3 regions of the Bacillus sp. N1(2025) genome follow, and region 3 is predicted to be linked to each of the others. Evidence: predicted binding sites of a transcription regulator. Region 3 holds the regulator's gene; each other region holds the start of a gene.
The links. Region 3 encodes LexA, which represses DNA repair genes until DNA is damaged. Its sites were predicted from a motif close to CGAACATATGTTCG; they were not measured.
Positions count from the first base shown of each region.

Region 1: a site for LexA is predicted at 3,078-3,091, ahead of recA (recombinase RecA). Genes of this name have one in related genera too.
Region 2: a site for LexA is predicted at 3,013-3,026, ahead of ruvA (Holliday junction branch migration protein RuvA). Genes of this name have one in related genera too.

Region 1 is NZ_JBLTJB010000007.1:130,129-135,410, reverse strand. Features, by position in the region: gene rny (ribonuclease Y) at 1-321, opposite strand, end outside; gene ACNFN4_RS16110 (serine hydrolase domain-containing protein) at 614-1,795, opposite strand; gene recA (recombinase RecA) at 1,963-3,006, opposite strand; gene ACNFN4_RS16100 (competence/damage-inducible protein A) at 3,177-4,427, opposite strand; gene pgsA (CDP-diacylglycerol--glycerol-3-phosphate 3-phosphatidyltransferase) at 4,445-5,026, opposite strand; gene ACNFN4_RS16090 (helix-turn-helix domain-containing protein) at 5,100-5,282, opposite strand, start outside.
Region 2 is NZ_JBLTJB010000001.1:384,546-389,827, forward strand. Features, by position in the region: gene nadA (quinolinate synthase NadA) at 1-4, shown strand, start outside; gene safA (SafA/ExsA family spore coat assembly protein) at 131-1,321, shown strand; gene ACNFN4_RS02175 (YhcN/YlaJ family sporulation lipoprotein) at 1,469-2,062, shown strand; gene ACNFN4_RS02180 (hypothetical protein) at 2,195-2,314, shown strand; gene ACNFN4_RS02185 (intercompartmental signaling factor BofC) at 2,447-2,956, shown strand; gene ruvA (Holliday junction branch migration protein RuvA) at 3,091-3,696, shown strand; gene ruvB (Holliday junction branch migration DNA helicase RuvB) at 3,707-4,711, shown strand; gene ACNFN4_RS02200 (DUF2905 domain-containing protein) at 4,704-4,904, shown strand; gene queA (tRNA preQ1(34) S-adenosylmethionine ribosyltransferase-isomerase QueA) at 4,930-5,282, shown strand, end outside.
Region 3 is NZ_JBLTJB010000009.1:108,017-113,298, forward strand. Features, by position in the region: gene tkt (transketolase) at 1-877, opposite strand, end outside; gene ACNFN4_RS17785 (DUF896 domain-containing protein) at 1,044-1,277, opposite strand; gene ACNFN4_RS17790 (YneB family resolvase-like protein) at 1,346-1,996, opposite strand; gene yneA (cell division suppressor protein YneA) at 2,012-2,323, opposite strand; gene lexA (transcriptional repressor LexA) at 2,479-3,099, shown strand; gene ACNFN4_RS17805 (hypothetical protein) at 3,438-3,866, opposite strand; gene ACNFN4_RS17810 (YndM family protein) at 4,020-4,469, shown strand; gene ACNFN4_RS17815 (prohibitin family protein) at 4,497-5,282, opposite strand, start outside.

The DNA.
Region 1 (5,282 bases), on a different contig from region 3:
CCGTTTATCAATTCCTTCATGTTTACGGTCAAGATTTTCTTCTTTTTGAAGTAAACGGTTTTCTTGTTTTTGAAGCTCATTTCGTCTTTCACGAACTTCCTGTTCAGCATCTATTCGAAGTGTATGGATTTCGTCCTTTGCTTCAAGCAGAGCTTCTTTTTTCAGTGCTTCAGCATCACGCTTTGCATCTTCAAGGATTTGCTCGGCAGCACCGCGTGCGCCCGCAATCTTTGCTTCGGCAATGGTTTTACGAACATAGTAGCCAACAACTAAACCGAGCAGAGTCAGCAAAATGGAGATGAGAACCGTCATTGGGGTCATACTTTCACCTCCTCTTGCTATGAACTTGGTTTTTGCTTAAATAAGTGCCGGCATGTACATTGTTTGATTTTCTCAACATACAGAACCTTCACAGGGAATGAGTCTCTCATGCCCTTGTCAAGTTTAAATGGTTTAACAATCATGTTAAAAAAACAAATGTTACAACTTCATTGTAATTGTGTCGGAAATACTTGTCAAGCTTGCCAGCTTAACGATTCGCCTTCAGCTCGGAATCTTCGCCATGTATATATCATACCATACCTAGATCCGCTTTTCGTGAATGACGGCTCTGTCAGTCCGCCTGGTTAAGCAATTGGTAAATTCTATTGTTTACCTGTCCTAATTTGGCGTTATTCTGAATATTTGACAGTAATATGACATATTTGCTTGCCGAATGGCTGAAGCTGTTCAAAATGTTGTAACCGGGCATAACACCGTGATTGGAATAGCTTCCCGGATCAATGTAAAACCCCATGCCGTAAGCGGCACTGCTTCCTGCTGTAAACATTTTTGTGAAGCTTGCTTTTGAAAGGAGCGTGTTGTTTACGATCGCTTTATCAAATTTATAGAGATCTTCAGCGCTCATATACATGTCGCCTGCCCCGTACAGCTGCGATAAGTCCAAAAGGTGCGGCGTTACAAGACTGCCGCTCTCATCGACTTTGTAGCCGACGGCAGGATATTTGGCTTTGGCAAATGTTTTGTAAAATCCGGCATGCTTCATTCCGGCCGGTTTGAACACGTGTTCTTTTATATATTGTTCATAAGACTCCCCGCTGACCTGAGATACGATATAAGCAAGCACTGAATAGTTGGAATCCCTGTAATCCCAAACCCCGGGCTGCCGTTTAATTCCGCGGTATTCTATATCCTTGATTAAATCAATTGGAGAAATCGGTCCCTGCCCCTCAATATGCCCGTTTATGCCGGACGTATGATTGAGCAGGTTTTTCAGTGTAATGCGCGTGCCGTTGGGAAAATTCGGCAAGTATGTACTGACGGGGTCACTCGTCTGCAGCAGCCCTTTTTCTTCAAGCTGCAGGACAGCCGTCGCGATTAACGCTTTTTGTGAAGAACCGATATAATATGATGTCTCCGGATTGTTTTTAATTTTTTGTTTTCGGTCCGCATAGCCAAAGCCTTTTTTCAGCACAACCTTTCCATCTTTTACGATCATTGCTGTGCCGCTGAACCCGATCTGTTGCAAGTAATTGCTGATCTGTTTATTGTGATCGATTGATTTAGGTGTTTTCTCTTTTTGCGTCTTTTCTTTTTTCTGTTGAGTCTGGTCTTTTGAAGTATCAGATTGAGCGGCGGGAGCGCTTTTAACGGATTCCTTCTCCCGGTGATGCGCTGTGACGGTCCAGATCATAATAAAAACAGTGACAAGCAGCAGAAAAAGAAACAGCCCTCCCGTTTTCATCAGCTTCTTCTTTCTTTTTTTATTTATTCTTGTGCGGCGGGGGCTCGTCATCTTTTTTCCTCCTCAGATATAATTTCAACTTTCGCCATGATGTTAGACGAGTGAAGGGTGAAAAAAGTTGTAACATTCCAGATAAAATTTTCCGAAACAGCCAGTGTTTTTTGAAACACACAAAAAAAAGAGCGGAAATTGCTTATTCCGCTCTTTTGATCGTGTTTTTATTCTTCTAATTCCATCTCTTCCTGAACTTCTTCCGCTTTGTCCGTTACACCGTTATTGTCCAAACCGTAATATTCACGGATTTGCTCCTGAATCATCAGCATGATGTCTTTATTTTCTTTTAAGAACTGCTTGGCGTTTTCACGGCCCTGTCCGAGGCGTTCTTCTTCATAAGAATACCACGAACCGCTTTTTTGCACGATATCCAGTTCAGTTCCAAGGTCGATGATTTCCCCTTCTTTGGAGATTCCTTCACCGTACATAATGTCCACTTCAGCCGTACGGAACGGAGGAGCGACTTTGTTTTTTACGACTTTAATTCTCGTTTTATTCCCCATGACGTCGTTGCCCTGCTTTAATTGCTCGGCGCGGCGCACTTCAAGGCGCACGGAAGAATAGAATTTCAGCGCGCGGCCCCCCGGTGTCGTCTCCGGATTTCCGAACATAACGCCGACTTTTTCACGAATCTGGTTAATAAAGATTGCGATTGTTTTAGATTTATTGATGGCGCCGGAAAGCTTACGGAGCGCCTGAGACATGAGACGCGCCTGTAAACCGACGTGTGAATCACCCATGTCACCTTCAATTTCAGCTTTTGGAACAAGCGCCGCAACAGAGTCAACGACTACGATATCAACAGCTCCGCTTCGCACCAGCGCTTCAGCAATCTCTAGCGCCTGCTCTCCCGTATCCGGCTGAGAAAGCAGAAGCTCTTCGATATTGACACCGAGCTTTTGCGCGTAAACAGGATCAAGAGCATGCTCAGCATCAATAAATGCTGCCTGTCCGCCTTTTTCCTGAACCTCAGCGATTGCGTGAAGCGCTACAGTCGTTTTACCTGAGCTTTCAGGTCCGTATACTTCAATAATCCGTCCGCGCGGGTATCCGCCTATTCCGAGAGCGGTATCAAGTGCAAGGGAACCGCTTGGCACCGTTGAAATTCTTGTATCCGTTTTTTCTCCGAGCTTCATGATGGAACCTTTGCCGAATTGTTTTTCTATTTGCTTAAGAGCCATATCTAAGGCTGCCTGACGATCACTCATTTATTTTTTCCTCCTTTATCTTGCCACTACATATACTATACCTTGTTTACTGGCATTTGCCAAGAAAAAAGCGAACGCATATTCGGATTTTTTCCGCGTTCGCTTTTCTGCAAAAGAGCATAATTTCCCTTATAAAACTTAAAAATCAGAGAAAGCGGCTCTTTAAAACTTTATTTTTGATCCAGCATTTTCAAAATGAGATGGCAGCCGTATTTAGCGGCGCGCTTTCTGATTCCGGTTCTTGAGCCGGCAAAGTTAAATTCGTGCACCTCTTCTTTTCCTTCCGCCGAAATGCCGATAAAGACGCGGCCGGGAGCATGCCCTTCCTGCGGGTCGGGACCCGCAACCCCGGTAAAGCTGATGCCGATATCGCTTCCGGTCAGCTTTCTCACACCGGCTGCAAGCTCTTTCGCACACTCTTTGCTGACCGCTCCGCTTTCTGCGAGCGTCTCAGCTTTCACGCCGAGCACATGCTGTTTCACGCTGTCGGAATAACAGACAACGCCCCCTGCAAATAGTTGAGACGCACCGCTTAAATCAGTCACCCACTCTGAAAACAGGCCGCCTGTAAAGCTTTCGGCAGAAGAAATCGTGATTTTGTTTTGTCTGCATGCTTTTGAAAGCTCCTTCACCAGAGACGTATCATCATATCCGTAGAAAAATTCACCGACACGTTCTAAAATGGCGGCTTCCGTTTCTTTTAAAAGCTGTTCTGTTTCTTTTTCGTCAGCATGTTTCGCCGTTAAACGCAGCGTGACCTCTCCGTCAGCAGCAAGCGGCGCAATCGTCGGGTTCGTCTGCGCATCAATGATATCTTCTAAATCAGCTTCAAGCTGGGATTCACCGATTCCGAAAAACCGCAGCACGGTTGAAACGATTTTCTCATTAGAACCGAGCTTTTTAAGAAGCAGCGGCTTCGCTTCATTTTCAAACATCGGACGCAGCTCGCTCGGCGGCCCGGGAAGCAGCATATAAAGCCTTGAGCCGTGCTCTGCAAGCATTCCCGGCGCCATGCCGAAATGATTCGCCAAAACGTCTGAGCCCTCAATGACGAGCGCCTGTTTGCGGTTATTCGGCGACATGGTCCGTTTTGTTTTCACGAAATATTCTTCGATCGACCGGAATGCTTCGTCATTCAGAACGAGCGGGCGCCCCAGTGTGTTTGCAATGGTTTCTTTCGTTAAATCGTCCTTGGTCGGCCCGAGGCCGCCTGAAAAAATAATCAGGTCTGAGCGCTCTTCGGCAATGCGGATGACTTGCTTAAGCCGCTCCGGATTGTCACCGACAGCGGTATGATAAAACACGTTTACACCGATTTCCGCCAGCTCTTTACTGATAAACTGCGCGTTCGTATTGGCGATCTGGCCGAGCAGAAGCTCCGAGCCGACTGCAATGATCTCTGCTTTTTTTGCTATTTCCATCTTTAAGTCCTTCTTTCTTAGTTAGATGTTTTTAACGCATCCCAGTTCTTCGCAAAATAATCCCAGCCGGAAATGACTGTGAAGAGCACAGCCACCCATAAAGCGATATCGCCGAACGGGAAAGAAACGAGCTCAAACGGAAGATTATGCAGCAAAAGCGCGGCAACAGCGATGATCTGAGCCCATGTTTTAATTTTCCCCAGCATATTGGCGGCTACAACTTCCCCCGTTCCCGCCAGCACAAGTCTTAATCCCGTTACGGCAAATTCGCGGCTGATGATGATGATGACCATCCACGCCGGCGCAAGGTCAAACTGCACAAGCGTAATTAATGCCGCGGATACCAGCAGTTTGTCAGCCAGCGGATCTAAAAATTTCCCGAAGTTTGTCACGAGGTTCAGTTTTCTGGCGTAGTAGCCATCCACCCAGTCAGTCGTTGATGCGATAATGAATAAAACAGCTCCCGTAAGATGCGCTACCGGAATCGATTCATCCCCTATATGAACGCTGCCCCACTGAAAAGGAACAAGCATGATAATCATAAATACAGGAATTAAAGCGATTCTTGCCAGTGTGATTTTATTCGGTAAGTTAAACATAAAGCCCCTCCAATAATATGTACTCGGACGTGAAGAAAAAGTCATCTTAATCGTTCAGATGACTTTTCCCCTTTTATTTTTTCATCTTGATTGTGATGGTCTGCGCCATCACATCATGCGGATTGAGTTCATAGGACAGAACCTCTCCGTTGATTTTAATTTTCAGGTTAGGGGCATAGCCCGTGCGGATTTCAATCTGCTTTTGATCCGTGACGTCTTTTTTAAAGGTTTCGCCCTTTTGCAGCGTTCCTTCTTT
Region 2 (5,282 bases), on a different contig from region 3:
GTAGTTATAAAAATTTCCCCTCCTTCCCAAATTTTTTATCATCATGCCCAGTCCATCGGCATATAGTGTGAAGAAACGTATTGTAATGACAAATGTACCGTTCACGTTTTGTGCATAGGAGGGGAAAACGTTGAAAATTCATATCGTTCAAAAAGGCGATTCGCTCTGGAAAATAGCTGAAAAATACGGAGTTGATCTTGAAGAGTTAAAAAAACTGAATCATCAGCTTAGCAATCCAGACTTAATTATGCCTGGAATGAAGATAAAGGTGCCTTCAGAAGCCGTTCCGGTCAGAAAAGAACCTAAGGCCGGCTTCGGAACGTCTGCGCATAAGCATGAGCATCCATATGCCAAAGAAAAACCGAAATCAGTTGTGGACATTGAAGACACCATACCGGAAGAACCAAAGCCGTCGATTCCTTATGTGCCGCCAATCCCTGAAAAGCATGAAAATGTGCTGCCGGAAGCTGATATGAACCAATATTACCCGTCCAATCAGCTGTTTCAGCCGTGGTCGCCTCCTAAGCCGGAGGAACCGGTGACACATTTTGTCGAGCCGAAAGAAAAAGAGCATGACAATAACATTCCACAACAGGAGGAAATGATCAACATGGAAAACGCGAATTACCCGAATATGCCAAAGGCGCCTGAAGCCGGAAAGATGGAAGAAGAAAACGCCGCTTATCATCTGCCGAACATGCCAAACATTCCGAATGTCCCGTTTCCGAATATGCCGGCCGTTGAACCGCCTTTTATGCATTACCCGATGCCGTGCATGCCTTGTCCTTGTCCGGTTCCGGTGACACCGATGCTGCCGGGTTCTGGATTATGCCATCCGTGCTTCCCGGTAGGCGGAGGTTTCGGCGGTTTTGGAGGAGGTTTCGGAGGCTTTCCGGTCATGCCGATGCCGTTACCGTACGGATTCCATCATCCGGGATTTGGGCCGCAAGCGGGTTACGGTGAATATGAAAACCAGGCCCATGAAAATGCAGAGCATTATGATGGTTCTGCATCTGGTTTCGGCGGTGCTCCTTACGGTCAAATGCCGTATTACGGCGGATATTCGTCACATTACGCACACGCCCCTCATCATGATGGAAAATATAAGGATGATGATTGCGGCTGCCATGATTCACATCATCACCATCATCACCACCACGGTTCACATCACCATCACGCAAATATGCCTGTGCAGCCGTATCCGAATATGGGTGCAAACGCAGGACATTTTATGCCTTACGGCGGAGCAAATCCCAATGTCGCGCCGAATCAGCCGAGTCCAAATCAAGTATTCGGACGGCCGGAGGAAGAAGAAGATTAATGTTTCGGGACGATGTATGTCGTTCCTTTTTTTATGTCCAACTGAGGAATGGACATAACTGACAAGCTTAAACCCGCCGCCCGCCGCACATCCTAAACATGAGCGGAAAACGCTCAAACAGCGATGAATCCACGGGGGGTTTTTCCATTGGGTAAAAAACTGATGACGATCGCGGGCGTTTTAGCCGTGACGGCAAGCTTAACGGCATGCGGAGCAAATAATGCCATGAATGACGGACGCTACAATCAGTCAACACGTCCGGTCGGATATTATTCGAATGATAATGGTAATGGCAGAGGCCAGTACGGAATGGACCATCAAGGACCCGTTTCTGAAATGATGGAAAACCGAAACGGCCGTCAAAATACGACAAACGTGTCCGACCAGTACGCCCCTAATGACGGGGTTCCGTTAACGACGGACGGCACATATAACGGCCGAAATGTCAATACGCCGCCGGCAGCAATGTCTTATAATGGGTATGACAACGCCGAAAACATCAGGTTGGCGGCAAAAGTTGCAAACCGCGTGAAAAAAGTAAAAGGCGTACAGGATAGTCAGGTCATCGTGACTGACACGAGAGTCGTCATTGCCGTCAGAACAAATCATCCTTTTACGAAAAATGATGATAAACATGTCAAACATGCGGCCAAAAAATTCGCGGACGGCCGTACAATTCAAGTGTTTACCGACAACGCTACTTTTACAAAGCTGCAAGACATGAACAGAAACAGCCGTTAAACGGACTGCCGGATGATTTCATCCGGCAGTATTTTTATGGATAAATCTTCATCATTTCTTTACATATTCTTAAAACGCTCTTTATATTGCGGTGTTAACATAAAAGTAATAAAACGTAACGGAGGGGCCGGGATGAAAAAAACGGAGCATGACAAAAGCCGCGGAACAAAAACTGTGTATCTGACCGTAAGGGGATACCGGCTCAAACTGACGCCCGGACAAATGAAACTGATTTCAGCCGGCCGGGTATAATCATCGGGGCAGCCCTCATTTAGAGAGCTGCTTTTTTTCGGCTGAAACAGACAAATGAAAGAAAACGATTAAGCACCGGCATCTTTGGTCAAACTAGCATCAAGAGTTTGATTGAATAAAGAGGTGTTATTGGTGAAACGAATTTGCGGTGCTCGTCTATTGTTTATGCTTATCTTATCGGCTGCAGTCCTGATTTGCGGAGGAAAAGGCGCATACGGGGCGGAGGTCGAGCATTACGGGCCGCTTCGGGTGCATGTCCAGCTGGAAAAGGTCTATCTTGACGGTGATGTCGGCATTGAACATACGGATGAAACCGTTTTAGCGATGGAGGATTTTTGGGCCGCATATGCCGGCTGGACGCTCGTTGAGCAGAAAAAAGGCTTCGTCCTTTTCCGTAAGCATGTTGATGATATTTCTCCGCTCAGTAAGGTTAACGGTTATATCGGCGTCACGGACGGAGGCGTCATCTCCACTTTTCACGGCCGTCCCGGATCGCTGGCCGAGCCGATTCAGTCTTTCTTCCAGATTGATATAGAAAGGCTGGAAAGCCGATTGCAAAAGCACTTGGAACACGGCATACCGTACAGAACAAAAGCGGAGTTTGAGAGCGTGATCGATCATATTAAGACTTACAGCGGCTGACGTTGACGCAAGACATGTGACACATGTCTTTTTTTTCTGAATGGAAGGTGTTAAAGCGAACATACGTTAACTTTTCTATAAGACTTTGGCTGTTTTTGTGTTACAATGATAAGCAGTCAAAGAGGTGAATAGGTGTGATTGAATTTGTGAAGGGGACGATTGATTACGTATCTCCCCAATACATCGTGATTGAAAACGGCGGAATCGGCTATCAGGTCTTCACTCCGAATCCGTTTATTTATAAGGTAAGCAATCAAGAGACCATTTTTACGTATCATCATATAAAAGAAGACGCCTTTTCTTTGTACGGTTTTTCAACCCGGGAAGAAAAAGCGCTTTTCACAAAGCTGCTGAACGTCACCGGCATCGGGCCGAAAGGGGCGCTCGCCATCCTCGGTTCCGGTGATCCCGGAGCCGTCATCGAAGCGATCGAACAGGAAGATGAAGCCTTTTTGGTGAAATTTCCGGGTGTGGGCAAAAAAACGGCGCGGCAGATTATTCTTGATTTGAAAGGCAAACTGGCCGACGTCGTGCCTGAAATGATTGACAACCTGTTCAATCATGAAGCGCGCATTGAAAAACAAGAGGCTGAAACGGCGCTTGACGAGGCGCTTGAAGCGCTTCGGGTTCTCGGCTACGCCGAAAAAGAAATTAAAAAAGTGCTTCCTCACTTAAAAGAGGAAACGGCGCTTTCAACAGATCAATATGTGAAAAAAGCATTGCAAAAATTATTAAAGTAAGGTGATGTTCATGGATGAACGGCTCGTTTCAAGTGAAGCAGACAGCCATGAATCAATAATCGAGCAAAGCCTCAGGCCGCAGAATCTCGCCCAGTATATCGGCCAAAAGAAGGTGAAAGAAAATCTGCGTGTGTTTATCGATGCGGCGAAAATGAGGCAGGAAACGCTGGACCACGTTCTTTTATACGGGCCTCCGGGTCTCGGGAAAACAACGCTTGCGTCTATCGTGGCCAATGAGATGGGTGTGGAGATGCGGACGACGTCAGGCCCCGCCATCGAAAGACCGGGAGATTTGGCAGCCATTTTGACGGCGCTCGAACCAGGGGATGTGCTGTTTATTGACGAAATTCACAGGCTGAACCGCTCAATTGAGGAAGTGCTGTACCCGGCGATGGAGGATTTCTGCCTTGATATCGTCATTGGAAAAGGCCCGTCCGCCCGCTCCGTCCGTCTCGACCTTCCCCCTTTTACGCTTGTAGGAGCGACGACAAGGGTCGGATTATTGACCGCACCGCTCAGAGACCGGTTCGGGGTGCTGTCGCGCCTTGAATACTATACGCAGGAAGAGCTGACAGATATCGTGTCAAGAACGGCTGACGTTTTTGAAGTGGATATCGAAGAAGCCCCGGCTCTGGAAATCGCCAGACGGTCAAGGGGAACGCCGCGGGTTGCAAACCGGCTTCTCAGAAGGGTGAGGGATTTTGCCCAGGTGCTCGGCGACAGCCGCATCACGGAAGAAATCGCTCACGACGCGCTCGAACGTCTTCAAGTCGATGCGCTCGGCCTTGACCATATCGACCATAAGCTGCTGATGGGCATGATCGAAAAATTCAGCGGCGGTCCCGTCGGCCTTGATACGATTTCCGCGACAATCGGTGAAGAACCGCATACAATAGAGGATGTGTACGAACCGTATCTGCTGCAGATCGGATTTCTCCAGAGGACGCCGAGGGGACGGGTCGTGACTCCGGCTGTGTATGAACATTTTCGATTGGAGGCGCCCGCCCGTGACTGACTTTCCGAAGGTTCTCATGGTTCTCGGTGCCGTTTTGCTCATTGCCGGCGCAGTCTGGCACTTTGTCGGAAGGCTGCCCGGAGATATTTTCGTTAAGAAGGGAAATGTTACATTTTTCTTTCCCGTTGTCACTTGTATTGTGATCAGTGTGATACTATCCATTCTGCTTAATTTTTTCGGCAGAATGAAATAACAATAGACAGAATTAAGGTGAAATGATGAAAGTCGATTTATTTGATTTTGAACTGCCTGAACGCCTCATTGCCCAAGTGCCGCTGAAAGAGCGTGACGCATCGCGGCTGATGGTGCTCGACAAACAGACGGGCGGGCTGACGGACAGTTCATTTAAAGAGATTGTAAGCTTTTTTAATGAAGGGGATTGCCTCGTCTTGAACAATACCCGTGTGCTGCCTGCAAGATTATTCGGCACAAAAGAAGATACGGGAGCGAAAGTGGAGCTTCTGTTATTAAAACAGGAAGAAAATGATACATGGGAAACGCTCGTAAAGCCGGCGAAACGCGTAAAAAAAGGAACGGTCCTGACATTTGGCGACGGCCGGCTGACAGCGGT
Region 3 (5,282 bases):
ATACTTCTTCCGGAACATAAAAATCTTCTTCAAACGTCCAAGCATACGCTTCTTTTGTCAGCTTGCTCTCTTCTTGTCCTAACGGAGCGCCGTGAACGCCGGATGTGCCCGCGCGGTTTGGAGAACCGAAACCGATTGTCGTTTTCACTTCGATCAATGTCGGTTTTTTATCATTCTGGCGCGCTTTTTCAATTGCAGCCGTCAATTCAGCGATGTTGTTTCCGTCCTCAACATAAAGAACTTCCCAGTTCATTGCTTCAAAACGCTGCTTTACATTTTCAGAGAAAGAACGGTCTAAATCGCCGTCTAAGGAAATGTCATTAGAATCGTATAATACGATCAGACGGCCTAATTCAAGATGGCCTGCAAGAGAAGCTGCTTCGGAAGAAATGCCTTCCATTAAATCGCCGTCTCCGCAAATACTGTATGTATAATGATCAACTACGTTGAATGAATCACGGTTATATGTCTCAGCCAGATGGCGTTCTGCAATTGCCATTCCCACTGCCATTGCAATACCCTGTCCAAGCGGTCCGGTCGTAGCGTCTACTCCGGCTGTGTGCCCGAACTCCGGATGTCCCGGTGTTTTGCTTCCCCATTGACGGAACTGTTTCAAGTCTTCAATGCTGAGGTCATATCCGCTTAAATGCAGCATGCTGTATAAAAGCATTGAACCGTGGCCTGCTGATAAAACAAAGCGGTCGCGGTTAAACCAGCCCGGATTCTGCGGATTTACATTCATAAATTTCGTCCACAGCGTATATGCCATCGGAGCGGCTCCCATCGGCATGCCCGGATGTCCGGAATTCGCTTTTTCAATTGCGTCTATAGATAGTGTACGAATGGTGGCAACTGATTTCTTTTCAATTGTATCCATTATAATCCCCTTCCTTATTGTTGTACCTTTTCATCATAAAGCGATGCTGACTTTTTCTCAACTCTTTCAGCTTAAATTTGAGATAAACTTGTTGAAAATTGTCGTAAAGCACATCCTGATATTAGTATATACGAAAAAAGAATACGTATTGCCGTATTCTTTCTGTTTAATGAAGATTATTTTTCTGTTGTTCTCTTTTTAATTTTTCAGGGGTGACATCGTTGCCTTCCGGATCAATCACTTTTACGCTCTTTAACGTATTTTTCATTGAGGAGCGGAATCCTTTCAAATATTCCTGGCGAAGCTTTTGCTGTTCAGCTTTTTCCTCATCCGTTATTGTGTTTGATTTAGCTTTTTGAGCCAATTCGTTAATTCTTGCGATTTTTTCTTTAGAAATCATAATAAGCTCCTTTGGTGCGTGTTGATTATATACTACTAAAACGCAGTCTTTTTTACAACTGATGCGCGTCAGCTGCCTTCTGTATCTGCGGTATATTCCTGAAACCGCCGGTGAACCGTGGCTTTGGACACATCATAGCCGAATCCTCTTAAGGTCGCTGCGATTTCTGCAAAGGTAAGCTTGTTGGCTCTCAGCCTGATAATTTCCGAAACCGGAACCTCTTTTTTTTCTTTTCCGCTGTTTTCATGCCTGTTTTTCAGATTCCGTTCAGGTTTGTAGCCGTTTTTCACGGCTCTTTTCATTCCCCGCCGGATTTTCATATTGTGAATTTTCCTTTGATATTCCTCAACAATACTGACGATTTCAAGTACCATCGTATCAGCTTCGGAAAGCTCCAGTTCACCTTTATGAGCCGTCGTATATATCTTTACGTTCTCCCTGTAAATGCAATGCAAAAGCGCAATCTTGGCGTTTCCTCTTCCCAATCTCGTTTCGTCCTGCACCAATATCGCGTCAATATGTGATTTTTTAATTTCATCAAGCATTTCAAATACTCCGTCGCGGTCCATTTCGTAACCGCTGGCTTTCTCAGAAATGACTTTCACGACTTCCATGCCGTTTGCAGCAGCGATCTCACTGAGCTCCTCTTCCTGTCTTTTTAATGACGTTTGCTGCTGTTCTTTGTTTGTGCTTACGCGGGCATAAATGAGCGCCTTCATTTCTCTCTTTCCTCTCTAATTGACAATGGCCAGCTGATATACGGCCGGATGCTTCTTCTTAACCGGAAGAATAAGTTCGTCTCCGGGCTTTATATCAGCAGTTTGGAGATGATTATTCTCCGTCACCCACTCAATGAAATCTTCTTTATTAATGTGTTTCTTTTCTGCTACATGATCCGCAAGTGACCAGAGTGTATCGCCGTCCTGAACCTTTATTTTAACATATTGGCTGAGGGACTGATCATTTCCCGCACATGAGACAAGTAAAATAGCGGCACTTAAAATCGCAGTAAACAGTCCGACAAATATGATAGATTCTTTCGCCATGTAAACAACCTCCAATAAGAATGTTTGTTCGCTTTTTATACCTTTCAGTATATACGAACAAATGTTTCTGTCAATCGTTTTTTCGAACCTATGTTTGTACTGTCAGGAAAATCATGCTATAATCTACTTAAAATCGACGTTTTGAGGTGCGAAATATGACGAAGCTATCAAAAAGGCAGCTTGATATCCTGCGTTTTATTAAAGAAGAGGTAAAAACGAAAGGATATCCGCCTTCTGTAAGAGAGATAGGAGAAGCAGTAGGACTGGCTTCCAGTTCAACCGTGCACGGCCATTTGGCGCGGCTGGAGACAAAAGGCCTGATCAGACGGGACCCTACTAAACCGAGAGCGATTGAGGTATTGGATGAAGAAGAAGTCCAAATTCCGAAAAGCCAGGTCGTAAACGTTCCGGTCATCGGGAAAGTGACGGCGGGTATTCCGATTACGGCTGTTGAAAATATCGACGAGTATTTTCCGCTTCCTGACCGGATGGTTCCTCCGGGCGAACATGTCTTTATGTTAGAAATCATGGGAGAAAGTATGATTGACGCCGGCATTTTTGACAAAGATTACGTCATCGTCAAACAGCAGAACACGGCCAATAACGGAGAAATCGTCGTAGCTATGACCGAAGATGATGAAGCGACGGTTAAGCGCTTCTATAAAGAAGACAATTATGTGCGGCTGCAGCCGGAAAATCCGACGATGGAGCCGATTATCCTGCAAAACGTAAGCATTTTGGGGAAAGTTATCGGCGTATTCAGAGCCGTACATTAATTCTATTAAACTTCATTTATCGTAAAAAACCCCTTACAGAGGGGTTTTTTTGCATAAAAAAAGCAGATTCGCCCTGGCTTAAGAAACGAATCTGCTAAGGAGGAAAAACTTACATTCTTATTATCCGACATCACACTTTTGAAGTCAACTAATAATGTTTCCCTAAAGAAACTTTTCATCCATTTTTCAACTTTGTATATTTGTGCGTGATGAATTTGTTTTTGTCTATCTTTTCTTTTGGGCGGGCGATCAAAATTTATATATGAATATTTAGTACATAGTACAATAGGTTATATTTAAATATAAAAAAACCCGCTGCCTTTAGCGAGTATCTATTTTCAATCAAAATGATAATATTCTACACCGTATAACCCTTTAATATAGGCGGGGCCACAGACGTTTGAAGAACTTTCAACCAGAATTCTGTATTTGTGATACGGATCAATTGATTTTTTATCCTGGGCACTGAGGTTTAACCAGCTGCCGCTGTAGTTTTTAGAACTTAATGTATAAAAATTTCCGTTCAGCGCCATCCGCTGGAGTTTCATGCTTAAACCGCACGAAGAGTTGTTCATGATGGTGAACTTATATCCTAAAAAGTAATCGTCGGCAGCTACAGCCCCAGGATTTTCAATATGAAACTCTTTTGCATTTCCCTCCAAAGTGAAGCTTGTTTTTGATCCGAATTCAGTGGTAGCCGCTTTAGCTGAGTGTATTCCGCTAAAACATAATAAAAAAACAGCAATACAAATCCAGTATTTTTTCATTTGCATCCCCCTTTTTACATATTTTAACTTGTGAATCCTGTGATGTCTATTCACATTTTATTAAAACGTATACTTTATAACCACTATATACCAGTTTAAAAATTTGCGGATTGCTTACAATGAAGACTAAACGAAATAACGAAGGTGGTTCAAATGAAACACGTAATTGCTTTCGCTTCTAAAACGGCGCTCACACTTGCTTTACTGTACATTGTTCTGGATCTTATGTACCAAGTAACCTTTTTAAACGTTCTGTTTATTACAGTGATCTTAAGTTTAATCACTTATTTTGCGGGTGATTGCATGATTCTGCCGAGAACAAGCAATTTCACAGCCGTTGCAGCTGATTTCGGAATTTCATTCATTATATTATGGATATTCCTTATGAACATTGGCGGATTTAATGTCTCTCCTGCCGCGGCATCGGTTATCTCTGCACTTGGCATTTCTGTTTTTGAGGCATTTTTTCACCGGTATTTGCAGCAATATGTACTTCCCGAAGATTATCAGGACACAACAGAGGCGGATAGCACGCTATGGAGCTATCAAACCGAGGCGTCTGAAGAATTAGTGCCGGAAAAAGACCCTCAGGAAAAAACATAAAAAGGAGGCAATCGCCTCCTTCTCTTTTTATTTTTGCTTCTGATCGTCCAGCGGCAGCTGCAGCAGCGAGTCTGTGCCTGTCGCTTTCGGCGTTTTTCCGTCCCATTTTTCAATCCATTTATATTTAATCATTTCATCGGACATTGATTTCTTTATGATTTGGTTGTAATCAGCGATCCCTTCCGCTTCAATTTTTTTCTTTTTCGCTTCGGCTTCGGCTATTTTAATTTCAGTTTGTGTCCGTTCAAGTTCCTGTGAAGACTTCACCCTTGCATCGATAGCTTCCTGTGTGGCTTTATCCGGCTTCGGTACGCCAAGCGTCAGATCATCAATTAAAAATCCAAGACTCTTCATATCATCAGCAAATCTCTTTTGAACATCGGCAGCGGCTTCTGCAGATTTTTGCCCGTATGTGTCAATAACCGAGTATTTGCTGATTGATTTTCGCGCCGCATCCCACAGCCTTGTTTTTAAATATGTATTTTCAATCGTTTCAACGTTTACCGCGCCGAATTTGTTAAACAGATCGACTACTTTATCAGGCTGCACGACATAGTTGTAAGCGATATCCATTTCTATATTTTTACCGTCTGAGGTTGCCACTTTTATATTTTCATTATTCACTGTCTGCATACGCACCGGATATTCCGTTACTTTATTAAATAAACCGACTAAGTGCCAGCCTTGGTCCAATGTGTCGGATTTTACCCCGCCATTCGGTGAGTATACAACCCCGACATAACCGTTCGGTATTTTTTCAATGAATAGTGACGCTGTAACGCCCGCAATTAAAAGGGCTGCACCTATAATCAC